Regions from separate parts of the Alteromonas nitratireducens genome, predicted to be linked through region 1. Evidence: predicted binding sites of a transcription regulator. Region 1 holds the regulator's gene; the other holds the start of a gene.
The links. Region 1 encodes NrdR, which represses ribonucleotide reductase genes. Its sites were predicted from a motif close to AAACACNANATNTNGTGTTT; they were not measured.
Positions count from the first base shown of each region.

Region 1 (3,422 bases):
AGGAGCCTCCATGTTACCTCGTGAAATGAACATTGCTGACTTTGATCCCGAACTGGCCAGTGCCATGGCAAAAGAAGTTGAGCGCCAGGAACAGCACATTGAGCTGATCGCGTCAGAAAACTACTGCAGCCCCCGGGTCATGGAGGCACAAGGCTCGCAGTTAACCAACAAATACGCGGAAGGCTATCCGGGTAAGCGTTATTACGGCGGTTGCGAGTATGTTGATATTGTTGAGCAACTGGCCATCGACCGTGCAAAGCAGTTGTTTGGTGCTGATTATGCGAACGTTCAGCCGCATTCAGGATCGCAGGCTAACTCTGCGGTATTTATGGCCCTGCTGGAAGCCGGTGACACCGTGCTGGGTATGAGCCTGTCAGAAGGCGGACACCTGACGCACGGTGCCCACGTTAACTTCTCTGGTAAGACCTACAACGCCGTGCAGTACGGTCTGAACCATGACACCGGTGAAATTGATTACGAGCAGGTCGAAGCACTGGCGCTGGAACACAAACCAAAAATGATCATTGGCGGTTTCTCTGCCTACTCTGGCATCGTCGACTGGCAGCGTTTCCGTGCGATCGCAGACAAAGTCGGTGCGTACCTGCTGGTCGATATGGCGCACGTCGCCGGTCTGGTCGCGGCGGGCGTGTATCCTAATCCACTGCCGCACGCGCACGTGGTTACCACCACAACCCACAAAACCCTGGCGGGGCCACGCAGCGGGCTTATTCTGTCGTCCTGTGGTGATGAAACGCTGTATAAGAAGTTTAACAGTGCCGTGTTCCCGGGTAATCAGGGTGGTCCACTGTGTCATGTGATTGCAGCTAAAGCGGTGGCCTTTAAAGAAGCGCTGCAGCCTGAATTCAAAACCTACCAGCAGCAAGTGGTTAAAAACGCCAAGGCAATGGTTGAGGTAATGAAGGCGCGTGGTTATAAAATTGTGTCTGGCGGCACCGAAAATCACCTGTTCCTGCTTGACCTGATCGACAAAGACATCACAGGTAAAGACGCGGACGCTGCGCTTGGCCGAGCTAACATTACCGTTAACAAAAACTCGGTACCTAATGATCCGCGTTCACCGTTTGTGACCAGTGGCCTGCGTATCGGCAGCCCGGCAATTACCCGCCGCGGCTTTGGCGAAGAGGAAGCGCGTCAGGTTGCCACCTGGATGTGTGACGTACTCGACAACATGGGTGACGAAAGTGTTGTTGAACGCGTTAAACAGGAAGTCATTGCACTGTGTGCAAAATTCCCTGTCTACGCGGCATAATGAACTTATCGGCACACCGTCCTGGTGTGCCATTAGCCTAACGAGGACGAACCATGTTTTGCCCCTTCTGTTCTGCGCAGGAAACGAAAGTCATTGATTCCCGGCTGGTCGCGGAAGGACATCAGGTTCGTCGTCGCCGGGAATGCGTCATTTGCCATGAGCGCTTTACTACATTTGAAAGTGCCGAACTGGTGATGCCCCGCGTCATTAAGCGGGATGGTTCCCGTGAACCGTTCAATGAAGAAAAACTCAGGGCGGGTCTGCAACGCGCTCTGGAAAAACGCCCGGTCAGCACAGAAAGTATTGAACAGTGTATTTTGTCGATTAAATCTAAATTGCGGGCAACCGGTGAACGTGAGGTCGAAAGCCAGTTTATCGGCAATCTGATCATGGACGCACTGAAAGAGCTCGACAAAGTCGCATACGTGCGCTTTGCCTCGGTTTACCGTTCATTTGAAGATATCCGCGAGTTCGGTGAAGAAATTGCCCGGCTTGGTGATTAATCCGCCGTCTCCCTTAACGGAGTAAATGTTGACGAATCCTGCTGAACGCGATTATTTCTGGATGGCGAAAGCCATACAACTCGCCCGGCGAGGTCTGTATACCACGTCGCCAAACCCCCGCGTCGGCTGCGTTATTGTTGATAGCACCAATACCCTGATAGGAGAAGGTGCGCATCTTCAGGCAGGCACGGCCCATGCGGAAGTACATGCACTGCAACAGACCGGACAGCGTGCAGCGGGTGCCACGGCTTACGTTACCCTTGAACCGTGCAGCCATTTTGGGCGTACTCCTCCGTGCGCCGATGCATTGGTGAAAGCGGGCGTACAGCGTGTTGTCGTTGCAATGACAGATCCCAATCCTGCGGTCAGCGGCCGCGGAATACAGCGGTTAAAAGACGCGGGCATTGACGTTGTCACTGGCGTGATGACCCGGGAGGCGGCCGCATTAAATCCAGGCTTTATCAAACGCATGACCACCGGAAAACCGCTGGTTACCGTCAAAATGGGGATCAGTCTGGATGGTAAAATTGCGTTATCAAACGGCGTGAGTCAGTGGATTACCGGTCCGGAAGCGCGCCGTGATGTGCAGCGTTTACGGGCCCGCAGTTGTGCCGTTCTGACCGGCGCAGGGACCGTCAGGCATGATAACCCCAGTTTGTTAGTCCGCCCTGAGCAGGCCATGTTTAGCGAATATCCGCTCGACATCATCAGGCAACCTGCCAGGGTAGTGGTAGAAGGCGTTAGCCCGCTGCCTGATGCCCGTCAGTGTTTTGATGACGGCTTCAAAACGTATCTGGTTACGACTGATGCGTCGAGGACCGCGGGTGATGCGACGCCACTGGTTGTAGCGGCGCGAGATGGCAGGCCTGATATCACAGCGCTGGTGCAGAAACTGGGTGACCTGCAGTTTAACGAGGTGCTGGTTGAGGCGGGGCCGGGTCTGGCAGGAGCGCTGCTTGCGGCCGGTGAAGTTGACGAGCTGATCTGCTACCAGGCACCTAAGGTTTTGGGGGATAAGGCGCAGTCAATGCTGATTCTGCCCGACTACAGGACGCTGGACGAGGCACCGCTGTTGACCTTAAAAGACACGCGCAGACTCGGGCAGGACATCAGACTACACTATACTGTCGCATCGCCTGCGTAACGCATAAAAGAGGACCCTATGTTTACCGGAATCATTGAAGCAACTGGCACTATTTCAGCGATGGACCGACGCGGCGAAGATGTTCGCCTTACGGTATCGTCCGGCACGCTTGATATGAGCGATGTTAAACTGGGCGACAGCATTGCCACCAATGGCGTATGTCTTACTGTCACTGAGATGGGCGACAATTATTATTGCGCGGATGTGTCAGCGGAAACCCTGCGATTAACCGGCTTTGCCGATTATGCCACGGGCAGCGAAGTGAATCTCGAGAAAGCCATGCGACCGACCGATCGGTTTGGCGGGCATATCGTATCAGGACACGTAGACGGTGTCGGGACCGTATCAGAGCTGATTCATCACACCGATTATGTTGAAATCTGGATTGCTGCCCCGACATCACTGGCGAAATACATTGCCCATAAAGGCAGTATCACAGTAGACGGCATCAGCCTGACGGTGAATAAGGTGGATGGGAATGCGTTCATGCTGTGGATCATTCCGC
Region 1 is NZ_JBFNPK010000012.1:81,809-85,230, forward strand. Features, by position in the region: gene glyA (serine hydroxymethyltransferase) at 11-1,270, shown strand; gene nrdR (transcriptional regulator NrdR) at 1,324-1,773, shown strand; gene ribD (bifunctional diaminohydroxyphosphoribosylaminopyrimidine deaminase/5-amino-6-(5-phosphoribosylamino)uracil reductase RibD) at 1,799-2,917, shown strand; gene AB1N33_RS11640 (riboflavin synthase) at 2,936-3,422, shown strand, end outside.

Region 2 (3,422 bases), on a different contig from region 1:
TCTTATAGGTATCGATAGGCAACAGACCCTGTGCGTAAGTCGTTTCGTTGAACTTCGGACAGGCGCCTTTCTCTTTTGCCAGATTGTTTGACGCTTTCAGCAGATAATACTGCATGGCTTCAAACGTGCGGTGAACCAGACCATTTGCACTGTGATCTGAGTATTTCACACCGTGCTTCGCCAGGTAATAGGCAAAGTTGATAACACCGACGCCTAACGTGCGACGCCCCATCGTGGCATTGTAGGCAGCAGGTACCGGGTAATCCTGGTAGTCAAGCAGACTGTCAAGCGCACGCACCGCCAAATCTGACAACTCTTCAAATTCATCCAGTGATTCAATGGCGCCCAGGTTAAATGCTGACAGCGTACACAGTGCAATCTCACCGTTTTCGTCATTAACATGCTCAAGAGGCTTAGTCGGTAACGCAATTTCCAGACACAGGTTAGATTGACGAACCGGAGCCACTTCAGGGTTGAACGGACTGTGCGTATTACAGTGGTCAACGTTTTGCAGGTAGATACGCCCGGTGCTGGCACGTTCCTGCATGAACAGACTGAACAGCTCCATCGCTTTGATTTGCTTCTTGCGAATGCTGTCGTCGTTTTCGTATTTGACATACAGCTCTTCGAAACGATCCTGATCAGCAAAAAATGCGTCGTACAGACCAGGCACGTCTGACGGGCTGAACAGCGTAATATGCTGGTCTTTCATCATGCGCTGGTACATCAGCTTGTTAAACTGAACACCGTAATCAAGATGACGAACACGGTTCTCTTCTACACCGCGGTTATTCTTCAATACCAGCAGCGATTCAACTTCCATGTGCCAAAGCGGGTAGAACAGGGTCGCTGCGCCACCGCGAACGCCACCCTGCGAGCAACTTTTCACAGCAGTCTGGAAATATTTGTAAAACGGAATACAGCCGGTGTGGAATGCTTCACCGCCGCGAATCGGGCTGCCAAGCGCACGAATACGACCCGCGTTTACACCAATCCCGGCACGCTGGCTTACGTATTTAACTATTGCACTGGCGGTCGCGTTAATCGAATCCAGACTGTCACCGGTTTCAATCAGAACACAGGAGCTGAACTGGCGTGTCGGAGTACGCACACCAGACATAATCGGTGTCGGCAGAGATAACTTGAATGTCGATGCCGCATCGTAGAAACGGCGAACATAATTAAGACGGGTGTCTTTCGGGTAGTTAGCAAACAGACACGCCGCCACCAGTATATACAGGAACTGCGCACTCTCGTAGATGTCTCCGGTTACACGGTTCTGAACCAGATATTTTCCTTCAAGCTGCTTGACTGCGGCGTAGCTGAAATTCATGTCGCGCCAATGGTCGATATAGCTGTCCATTTCAGCGAATTCTTCTGGTGTGTAGTCTTCCAGCAAGTGGTGGTCATATTTGCCCATGTCGACCATGCGGCTGACGTGGTCGTAGAGTTTTGGCGGCTCGAACTCACCATACGCTTTCTTACGCAGGTGAAAGATTGCCAGACGAGCGGCCAGGTACTGATAGTCAGGGGCATCCGTAGAAATCAGGTCTGCCGCTGATTTGATCAGAGTTTCGTGAATTTCGCTGGTTTTGATGCCGTCGTAGAACTGGATTTGAGCTTTGATCTCTACCTGTGATACCGAGACATTTTTCAGGCCTTTCGCTGCCCAGGTAATCACCTTATGAATTTTTTCTAAGTCGATGGCTTCGCGTTCGCCATTTCTTTTTGTGACGTATAAGTTATCGTTCATTGTACTGGCCATTTTATTGTTAGCGCGTGAACCAAAACGTGTTGTCGGAGACTGGCTTACCACCTCGCTGCACCACGAATCGTTTCATTGTTATTTATAAGGATCTGTTTTTATTGCGCCGGATCCTTGCGATCCCGGTTCGCTCTCCCGACAGAAAGGGATGCGACGACTTTCTGGCATCCGTCTTCTGGTACCGCTCGAGATAACCACAAGATAGTGAGGTTTAAGGATTTATGCAACCCAATATCTGGTGGTTATTCGACCACTTAAACACAATTAAAATTAACGTTAGTGGTAACTCACCTAACAGTGGCGGTTGAACCTTCACTATCGGGATTGCAAGACATTTTTAAAAAATGATCCCGCTATAAAATAATTTATTCCAAAAAACGGTTTCTTATGAAGTCACGATATATAGTGGGCGATAAATCATTTAACCACTATATATCGTGTCTGTGAATTACAGCGGGGCGACGGTGTGAAGCAGATAGTTCACATCGACATTACGATCTGACAGATAATAATGCTGACTGATCGGATCCAAATGCAAACCGGTAATGTCCTGCGCAATGAGTCCGGCGTGGTCGGTCATTGCCATCAGTTCTGATGGCTTAAGAAACCGGCTGTGCTGATGAGTGCCTTTGGGTACCAGATTCAGCAGGTATTCCGCGCCGACAATCGCCATCAGGTAAGACTTGATGTTGCGATTCAGCGTAGAGAAAAAAACATGGCCACCGGGTTTAACCAGTCTCGCGCAGGCGGCTACGACGGACGCCGGTTCAGGCACATGCTCGAGCATTTCTAGACAGGTCACAACATCAAACTGACCAGCATGACGGTCAGCATAAGCTTCAGCTGTCGACTGTTCATAGTGCGCCTGAATACCTGATTCAAGACCATGCAGGCGGGCGACTTCAAGCGACGCGTCGGCCATATCAATACCCGTTGCGTCAGCACCGGCAGCGGCCATTGCCTCCGTAAGAATCCCGCCTCCACAGCCAACATCCAGCACCGTTTTTCCTTTGAGGTAACCACAGTGCTGTTCGATGAATTCAAGACGAAGCGGATTGATGTCGTGCAGAGGTTTGAATTCTCCCTGCGGATCCCACCAGCGTGAAGCCAGTTCAGAAAACTTGGTAATTTCCTGGTGATCAACATTGCTCATAATCAGGTTCCAGTGCCCTACATATACTTATGTGCGGTGTGATGACCCACATGCACATATAAATAAAGAGGGCATAACATAGCGCAAAACGCGCCGGAATGTGACGAAAATTCTTGCCACTGGTAGCGACTGCGCGAAAAATAATCACTTACCTGCCGGGATGAAAATCGACCTGATTAAGCGCTACATCTTTTAGTGACACGGTGGTACACTCGGGGTTTATTTATGACCCTCATAATAACAATTCGTCTGCGTTTTTGTTCATGCCAGCCTGGCACGTGCAACGATGACAAACGACAAACCGAGAACAAGGGATTACGCAGTTTATGACTGATAACGCTAAAGAAATTCTCCCCGTAAACATTGAGGAAGAACTCAAGAATTCTTACCTCGATTACGCGATGAGCGTTATTGTCGGGCGAGCTCTGCCTGATGTGAGAGATGGCCTCAAACCCGTTCATCGACGGGTTCTGTTCGCCATGAATGAATTGAAGAATGATTTCA
Region 2 is NZ_JBFNPK010000001.1:520,200-523,621, reverse strand. Features, by position in the region: gene nrdA (class 1a ribonucleoside-diphosphate reductase subunit alpha) at 1-1,753, opposite strand, end outside; gene ubiG (bifunctional 2-polyprenyl-6-hydroxyphenol methylase/3-demethylubiquinol 3-O-methyltransferase UbiG) at 2,214-2,918, opposite strand; gene gyrA (DNA topoisomerase (ATP-hydrolyzing) subunit A) at 3,245-3,422, shown strand, end outside.
Region 2: a site for NrdR is predicted at 1,990-2,009, ahead of nrdA (class 1a ribonucleoside-diphosphate reductase subunit alpha). Genes of this name have one in related genera too.